DNA from 2 places in the Paraburkholderia bengalensis genome. Region 2 is predicted to be linked to the other one. Evidence: riboswitches for the same ligand, from Rfam matches in the RefSeq annotation. Region 2 holds a riboswitch; the other holds the start of a gene.
What was found. Region 2 has a riboswitch for cobalamin ahead of cobG (precorrin-3B synthase). Riboswitches for the same ligand answer to the same signal wherever they lie in the genome.

Region 1 (4,500 bases), on a different contig from region 2:
CCAGCGCCAGCGACGCGACGAAGACGACGAGCGCGGCCGCACCGAGCGCCGCCCAGATCGCGAGCGCGCGCTTCGCGCTCATGCCTTGCGCGAGCGGCACCCGCGGACGTTGTGCGAAGCCGTTCATCGCGCGTTACAGCTGCTGCCAGCCGAGCGTGAGATAGGCGCCGCGCCGCGGCGTGTTGTACGTGTAGGCGAGTTCATAGTCCTTGTCGAACAGGTTCTGGATTTGCGCGGCCACGTACCATGCCTTCGTGATGTTGTAGCGCGCCGACAGACTCACGATGCCATATCCGCCGAGCGGCGCGCCGCTGTCGTCGCGCTCGCCGCTCAGGAGCCACTCGCCGCCCACGCGCCATTTGCCGACGGACCGGTTCGCGGTGAACGACGCAAAGCGGCGCGCGCGCCGGTTCAGCTCGGTGTGCGTGTCTTCGTCGACGGGATTCTGGAACGTCACCGCCGCGCGCACGTCCGTCTTGCCGACGTGACCCGCCCACGACCCTTCGATGCCCTGCACTTTCGCATGCCCCACGTTCTGTGCGACATAGATGCCGGGCGTGGTCTGCACGTAGTCGATCAGGTTCGTGTAGCGCGTCTGGAAAGCGGTGAGCTTCAGGAGACCCAATGCATCGGATGCGTATTGCAGCGCGGCTTCGACGGAGTGACTTTGCTCTGGCTGGATCAGCGGATTGCCGCTGCTCGGGTAGTACAGATCATTGAAGCTCGGCGCGCGAAACGCATCGGACCAGCTTGCAGTCACCTTCCAGTGTTCGTCGAAGTCGTAGCCATAGCCCAGATAGTAACTGTTGGCCCCGCCGAAATCCGAGTACTGGTCCCGCCGCACGTTCGCCTGGATCTGACTGCCGCCGAGGCGCCCCGTGTAGCCCGCAAACGCCGAATTCACGTGACGATCGGGCGCGCTGTACTGGTTCGAGTCGAGCGTCTGGTCCAGATGCTCGTAGCCGAGCTGCAGCTTGTGATCGCGTGCGATCGTGAAATCGTTCTGCCACGTGTATTGACGGTTGTCCGAATCGTAGCGATACAGATAGTCGCCATTGAGCGCCGTGTTGCTGCGATCGTTGCCCGCCGCGACGACCAAGCGCGTGGTCCACGCATCGGTGAGCTTGCCGTTCGCGAACACCGAGGCCGTCTGCACCTTGCTGTGCAGATTGTTGAGATTGGTGGGCAGACCGAACGGATCGTCGAAGCTGTCGGTGCCGTTCGACTGGAAATAGCGCACGCCGACGTCCCACGCGTCGGTCAGCTTGTGGCGCAGCGACGCGCTCACACTCTCGTTGAAGTAGCCGTTTGCATTGGGATTGACGCTCGCGAGCGCGGGGTCGATCGACGAGAAGCCGTCCGTCTTCGCGCGTGCGAGCGTGATGCTGAAGGTCGTGCGGCCGTCCTTGTCGAGCGCGCCGTCGACACCCGCCGCCTGGCGCTGCGTGTGATAGCTGCCGTACTCCACGTCGAAGTGAAAACGCGGCGGATGATTGCCGCCGTTCCTCGTGAACACTTGCACGACGCCGCCGATCGCGCCCGAGCCGTACAGCGCCGACACATTGCCGTTCACGACTTCGACATGATCGATCTGGTCGAGCGGAATCTGTTCGAGCTGTGCGTTGCCCTGGCTCACCGAGTCGACGCGCACGCCGTCGATCAGCACCAGCGACTGCGTCGCCGATGCGCCTCGCAGGAACAGACTCGAGGTCGCGCCCGGGCCGCCGTTGCGCACGATCTGCGCGCCCGGTGCTAACTGCAGCAGGCCGGGCAGATCGCGCGCGGTGGTGTCGGCAATGTCCTGTGCGTCGAAGAGCGTGGTCTGCGCAATGGCATCGGCGAGACGCTGCGCGCGACGGTCGGCCGTCACGACAATAGGCGACAGCACGGACGCGCTGGCCGGCGCGTCTACGTCAGACGGGAGCATGTCCGATCGCTGCGCGGATGTGGCGGATAGGCCCTGAGGGCCGGCTTCGTGAGCGGCTTCGTGAGCGGCCTCATGAGCGGCCTCATGAGCGGCCTCATGAGCGGTCGACTGGGCATGAGCGGCAAGCGGCATCGCGCTGGCAGCGTACGCAAGGACGCCCAGCGCGGCGAGCGGGGCGCGGGCGTAATCAATCAAATGCGCAGAGAAATACGCGGAGAAACGCGCGGCAAAACGCGCAGTCGGACGCGTGGCATGCATCGGGATGAGCATCGAGAAAGTCCTGTGGGCCTGTGCGCGGCCCGCTCCTCGTGGGCCGATGCCTGTCAAGGAGCGACGCGCTCCAGGCCTCCGGCCGGTATCCGGGCTGACGACTGGCCGACCCGCCTTCCCGCGCATGACGCACAGTGGCTTGCCGCACGACGTTCGACACCTTGGCTCGATGCGTGCATGAGTCGACCTGCAGAAACTGCGGTCGTTGTACCGTTGCGAGGACAGCGCAGGTTGGCTCGTCCGGGCGGACTTCGCTCCCTGCTTCCCGTTTAACTGCGCGCGGCGCGATACCGCGCGCGGGCACCTGAGTGGGCGCCAGTGTAGAAGTGGCGGATGCACGCGTCAAGAAACGCGGCACATCGCATGCATCCCGAACATCGGACTGTTGAAAAAGCCCCTTTTTTAGGGGCGAAAATGCGTGCCACGCGGGCACGCACCTGGATATTGCGGAATTAAGGCGCTAATGTTACGTCTCGAAACGAGACAAATGTCCGAGCGTGCGACATTCCGCGCTAGAATGCCATGTCTTTAGAGGACGCAGCACATGCTCACCGAACTCGAAACACTGTCACAGAACATTGGCCGGCTGATCGAGATCAGCCAGCGCTATAACGAAGCTCGCCTCGCGCTCGAAGAACAGCTCGCACAAGCGCGCGCCGAATGCGAGTCGACCCGCGCAGAACTCGAACAGGCCCGTGAAGAACGCAACGCATTGCAGGCGGAGCGCGATGCGCTGTCTGCGAAGATCGACGACGCCCAGGTGCGTCTGAACGCGATCCTCGAGAAATTGCCGCGCGCCCGCGCTCACGAGCCTGACAATCAACTCGATCTCCTCGCGCCCGAGCAGCACGCGCAGGCCAATCACGACGCGAACAACGACGCGACCCGCCACGGAGAAAATGCATGACCACGAAGCAGATCGAAGTGTCGATCCTCGGCCAGCCCTATCGCCTCGCGTGCTCGCCGGAAACGGAAGCCGCGCTGCTCGAAGCGGTGGCGCGCGTGGACGCCGAGATGACGAAGATCCGTGCCAGCAGCAACGTACGCGGTCAGGACCGCATCGCCGTGATGGCGGCGCTGTCGCTGGCATCGGAACTGCTTAGGCTGCAAGCCAGCGTGCGACACGGAGAATCATTTCCCGCCGAAGAAATCCGGCGTACAATGCACCAGATGAATGAGCAGCTGGGCACTGTGATTCAACAGTACAGCGTGCAGTAAAAAAATTCTGACGGGCTTGATTGCATTGCGGTCAGGTTCATGTGGTAGATGTAGAGCAAACGTTTTTCAGCTTCCCTGCCTGGTTCGCCAAGGTCATATATTCCTTGAACCAATGCTATATGCACGGTTGCGGAAATTTGTAGCACGGGCGTGCGCGTCACTCAGTCTGATGTACCCGAAGTGCTGCTAACTGCGACCAATTCTGAACCTCAGGTTCAGGATGCCGGCCTAGCGGCTAAGGCGGGGACCCATACGAACGGCATCGGACTTATCCGATGCCGTTTTTCTTTGCGTGCACGGTTGTCGCACAGCACTGCTCGACGAATCATTCCCACACTTCACGTTCAATCGACTCATGCGCTACTGGCTGATGAAGTCCGAACCGGACGAAGCGAGCATCGACGATCTCGCGAATGCGCCGCAGCGCACGCTACCGTGGACAGGCGTGCGCAATTATCAGGCGCGTAACTTCATGCGCGACATCATGAAGATCGGCGACGGCGTGCTGTTCTATCACTCGAGCTGCCCTGAGCCGGGCATCGCAGGCATCGCCGAGGTGTGCTCGACGCCCTATCCCGACCCAACGCAGTTCGATTCGAAGAGCCCGTACTACGACGCGAAGTCGTCGCAGGAAACGCCGCGCTGGACGCTCGTCGATGTCGTGTTCAAGAAGAAGATCGCGCTGATACCGCTCGCCGAATTGCGCGAACACCCCGAACTCGCCGACATGCGCGTGCTCGCCAAGGGCAACCGCCTGTCGATCACGCCCGTCACGCAAGCCGAGTGGACATTCATCACGAAGCAGTTGGCCAAGCCCGCCGCGTGAGCGCGCGGATGAAAGCGTGAACGCTTGCCGTCGCGTCGCCCACTGCCCAGAACGTGAAGCGCGAAAAGCAAAACTCAAGCGCGATGCGGAGCAATTCGAAGCAACAATTCGAAGCAACACTCAGGGAACCAGTCGACGCTTTCAGACGCCTAACTGCGCGTCGCAAGCGTCATGCCATGCGCGCCGAAGCGAGGTCTTCGGCGGCGGCGTTTCGCTGACGCATGCGCGCACAACCTCAAGCAAGGAGTCGAACAATGAC
Region 2 (4,500 bases):
CGTTGCCGTCGCGCAACTTCCCGTCGTGTAGCCGCTGCGCAGCGGCGCGGGTTGTTCGGGGCTCTCGTTGCGCATCACGGTTTGCTGGTGTCGAGCAGCGTGATGGGAAGCGCGGCGCGCCACGTCTCGAAGCCGCCGAGCGGCTGCGCCTGCGCGAGCGCGATGCGCGTGAGCGTGCCGCCATGCCGCGCGCGCCATGCGGTGAGGGCCGCTTCGCCTTCAAGCGTGACGGCGTTCGCGACCAGGCGTCCGCCGCTTTTCAGCGCGTGCCAGCACGCGTCGAGCACGCCGTGCACCGTCACGCCGCCGCCGATGAAAATCGCATCGGGCGCGGGCAAGCCGTCCAGCGCATCGGGCGCATTGCCCGCGATCAATTGCAGGTTCGGCACGCCAAGCGCTTCGCGATTGTGTTCGATGAAGCGCTGCCGCTCGCTATTCGCTTCGATCGCGATTGCGCGGCACGCCGGGTGCGCGCGCATCCATTCGATGCCGATCGACCCGCACCCCGCGCCGACGTCCCACAGCAGTTCGCCCGGCGCAGGCGCGAGACGGCCTAGCGTGAGCGCGCGCACGTCGCGCTTGGTCAGCTGGCCGTCGTGGCGAAACGCGTCGTCGGGCAAGCCCGGCGTGAGCGCAAGGCGCGGCGCGGATGCATCGCGCGCGCATTCGAGCGCGATCACGTTCAGCGACGCCGTCCCGCCGATCTCCCACGAGTGGGCGCGCCCGTCGATCAGGCGTTCGGACGCGCTGCCCAGATGCTCCATCACGATCATGCGCGTCGCGCCGAAGCCGCATTGCGCGAGCCACGCGGCGACGGCGGCGGGCGTTGCGCCATCGGCGCTCAGCACGAACACGCGCGCGCCGTCGTGCAAATGCCGTTGCAACGCCGCGAGCGGCCGGCCGACCAGCGAGACCGTCGCGACATCCTGCAGCGGCCAGCCAAGGCGCGCCGCCGCGAGCGACACCGACGAAGGCGCGGGCAGCACGCGCAGTTCGTCGGTGCGAACGTGGCGCGCGAGCGTCGCGCCCACGCCGTAGAACATCGGGTCGCCGCTCGCCAGCACGCACACGGGCGTGTCGCGCCGCGCGAGCACGGGCGCGATGTCGAATGGCTGCGGCCACGGCTCGCGCGCGGCGGACAGGCACACGGGCAGCATCGCCAGATGCCGCGCGCCGCCGTAGATCACCCGCGCGTCGATCAACGCGCGCCGCGCCGCCTTTCCGAGGCCGGCAAAACCGTCGTCGCCCATTCCCACCACGGTCAGCCAGGCCGGCATGCGTCCATCCTCATTTGAATCTCGATAACGCCGCGGCAGCTTGTATTCAAAGGCCGCGGCATCGTTGTGCTGTTCGAAAAAAGGCATAATACCCGTTCGCCGGTGCCTTTCGGGGCCCAAGAGGGAACACAACACGGATCGCCGATGATTGTGGCTGCCCCCGCAACTGTATGCAGCAAGTCCACGCCAGCGCGCGCCCCGGGCATCGACTGGACCGCGGGCGTCGACGTGCTGCCAGCCAGATACCTGCCGGCCAACCAGTTCGTGCCAGCCACATCGGGCGGGGTGTACCGATGCCGTGCCGCTCTCATCCGAGACGCCCGGGCCGTCGCGCGACCCTAACCCGGTGATGTCTTGAGCCCAGCTTTCCGTTCGTCCGATGCCTGCATGCCGCGCCCTTCCGCCTGCCCGGGGCTGTTGCGCATCGTGCCCGCGCTCGACGGCGGCATCTGCCGCGTGAAGCTCGCGGGGGGCGCACTGGGCGCGTCGCAGGCTGATGCCATCGCCGACGCCATCGACGCGCACGCGTCGGGCGTCGTCGACGTGACCAATCGCGCGAACCTTCAGTTGCGCGGCGTGAAGCCGGGTCGCGAAGACGCGCTGATCGCCGCGCTGCTCGCGGCCGGGCTCGGCCCGCAGGCACACGCTCACGCGCTGGCCGACGACGTGCGCAACGTGATGATCAGTCCCGCCGCGGGCCGCGATGCGCACGCGCTGTTCGACACGGCTGGGCTTGCCGCTGAACTTCTCGCCCTGCTGCAAGGCGATGCGCGCTTCGCGGCGCTGTCGGCGAAATTCGCGCTGCTGCTCGACGGCGGCGAGCGTCTGATGATGCTCGATCATCCCCACGACATCTGGTTCTCCGCGCTGCGGCATCCCGCGCACGACAACGTGCTGGTCGGGTTCGGTCTCGCGGGCTGCCCGCCTGTCGACGCGCGGCACGCGGGCGCGCTGGCCGCCGTCGCGCCCGAACACATCGTGCCGTTGACGCAAGCACTCGTGCACACGTTTCTCGATCTCGCGCAGCCCGGCCACACGCGCATGCGCGATGTGCTCGCCACGCATGCCGCTGAAAGCGTGCTGGCGCAAGCCGCGCGCAAGACCAGCGTTCGGCTGCTACGCGACGCATACGTCGCGAACTGGCGCCGCGAGCCCGCCGACGCGTCACGCAGACTCGGCGCGCACGCGCAGCGCGACGCAACCCGCCTGCATTTGGGCGGGCAGCCTGCTTTGGGCCGCATGCGAAGCGCAACCTTGCGCGGACTCGCGAACATCGTGCGCAACAACGAAGGCGCGACGCTGCGCATGACGCCGTGGCAAGGCGTGCTGCTGACCGACATCGAGCCCGCAAACGTCGATGCGACGCTGCACGCACTCGCCGCCCTCGGCCTCGCCACGACGACATGCGATCCGCTGACTCGGGTGATCGCCTGCGCGGGTTCGACAGGCTGCGCGAAAAGCCTGGCGGACGTGAAAGCCGACGCAGCGACGCTCGCGCCGCACGTGCCCGGCCGCACGCAAGTGCATCTGAGCGGCTGCGCGCGATCGTGCGCGGCCGCGCATCGCGCGCCGTACACGCTGCTCGCCGTCGGCGGCGAACGCTATGACCTCTACCACACACAAGACCCGCGTGATCCCGCCGGCTTCGGCCGTCCCGTCGCGCGCGGCCTGACGATCGACGAAGCGGCGACGGCATTGAACGGGTCCGCGCCGCCCTCTTTTGATGAGCCATTCGATGCCTGAATACATCCGCGACGGACAGGAAATCTATCGCCAGTCGTTCGCGACGATACGCGCGGAAGCCGACCTCTCGCACATTCCCGCCGACCTCGAAAAGCTTGCCGTGCGCGTGATCCACGCGTGCGGCATGGTCGATATCGTCGGCGACCTGCGTTTTTCTGACGGCGCGGGCCAAGCCGGACGCCACGCGCTCGCGAACGGCGCGCCGATCCTCTGCGACGCGCGCATGGTCGCCGAAGGCATCACGCGCGCGCGCCTGCCCGCGAACAACGAAGTGATCTGCACGCTCGGCGACGCGCGCGTGCCCGCGCTGGCGCGCGAGCTGGGCAACACGCGCTCGGCCGTCGCGCTCGAGCTGTGGCGGCCGCATCTGGCGGGGAGCGTCGTCGTGATCGGCAACGCGCCCACCTCGCTCTTCTATCTGCTCGACATGCTCGACGCGGGCGCGCCGCGGCCGGCGCTGATTCTCGGCTTTCCCGTGGGCTTCGTCGGCGCGGCGGAGTCGAAGGCGCTGCTCGCCGCCGACAGCCGCGGCGTGCCGTTCGTCGCTGTGCACGGACGGCGCGGCGGCAGCGCGATGGCGGCGGCCGCCATCAACGCACTGGCCACGGAGGAAGAATAAATGGCCAAACAGAACGTCATGCGCGGACGGCTCTTTGGACTCGGCGTCGGTCCCGGCGACCCGGAACTGATCACCGTGAAGGCGCTGCGTCTGCTGAAATCGGCGCACGTGGTGGCGTATTTCGTCGCGAAGGGCAAGAAAGGCAACGCGTTTTCGATCATCGAATCGCATCTGTCGAGCGAGCAGGAACAATTGCCGCTCGTCTATCCCGTGACGACGGAAGCGCTCGAACCGCCGTTGTCGTATGAAGCGATCATTGCCGACTTCTACGATACAGCGGCCGAAGTGGTCGCGGCGCATCTCGACGCGGGACGCGACGTCGCCGTGATCTGCGAAGGCGACCCGTTCTTCTATGGCTCGTACATGTACCTGCACGACCGGCTCGCGAACCGGCTGTCGCCGCGCTTCGACGCCGAAGTCGTGCCCGGCGTCTGCTCGATGCTCGGCGGCGTCGCCGTGCTGGGCCAGCCGCTCGTCTACCGGAATCAGACGCTGTCGGTGCTGTCGGGCGTGCTGCCCGAAGACGAACTGAAGCGGCGTCTGGCCGATGCCGACGCTGCCGTCGTGATGAAGCTCGGCCGCAACTTCGACAAGGTGCGCCGTGTGCTCGACGAACTCGGGCTGGCGGATCGCGCGCTCTACGTCGAACGCGCGACGATGACGAACCAGCGCATCGTGCCCCTCGCCGACGTCGACCCGATGGCGTCGCCCTACTTCTCGCTGCTCGTCGTGCCGGGGGAAAAATGGCAAGGATGACGACGCCGCCCGCCGTCGTGATACTCGGCACCGGCGCGCAGCACACCGCGCGGCGCCTGCAGGCGCTGTACGACGGCGCGAAAGTGCACGGCCTGCATGGCCGCG

Region 1: linked by a shared signal. The riboswitch ahead of H3V53_RS07060 (TonB-dependent receptor domain-containing protein) and the one ahead of cobG (precorrin-3B synthase) in region 2 are both predicted to bind cobalamin.

The regions. Positions count from the first base shown of each region.
Region 1 covers NZ_JACFYJ010000007.1:119,952-124,451, reverse strand. Annotated here, with positions in the region: gene H3V53_RS07065 (FecCD family ABC transporter permease) at 1-127, opposite strand, end outside; gene H3V53_RS07060 (TonB-dependent receptor domain-containing protein) at 134-1,927, opposite strand; cobalamin riboswitch at 2,261-2,520, opposite strand; gene H3V53_RS07055 (hypothetical protein) at 2,742-3,104, shown strand; gene H3V53_RS07050 (cell division protein ZapA) at 3,101-3,415, shown strand; RNA gene ssrS (6S RNA) at 3,485-3,666, shown strand; gene H3V53_RS07040 (EVE domain-containing protein) at 3,771-4,241, shown strand; gene H3V53_RS07035 (SIMPL domain-containing protein) at 4,496-4,500, shown strand, end outside.
Region 2 covers NZ_JACFYJ010000043.1:40,579-45,078, reverse strand. Annotated here, with positions in the region: gene H3V53_RS23730 (cobalt-precorrin-5B (C(1))-methyltransferase) at 1-75, opposite strand, end outside; gene cbiE (precorrin-6y C5,15-methyltransferase (decarboxylating) subunit CbiE) at 75-1,277, opposite strand; cobalamin riboswitch at 1,361-1,545, shown strand; gene cobG (precorrin-3B synthase) at 1,665-3,020, shown strand; gene H3V53_RS23715 (precorrin-8X methylmutase) at 3,013-3,639, shown strand; gene H3V53_RS23710 (precorrin-2 C(20)-methyltransferase) at 3,640-4,395, shown strand; partial or broken gene cobJ (precorrin-3B C(17)-methyltransferase) at 4,392-4,500, shown strand, end outside.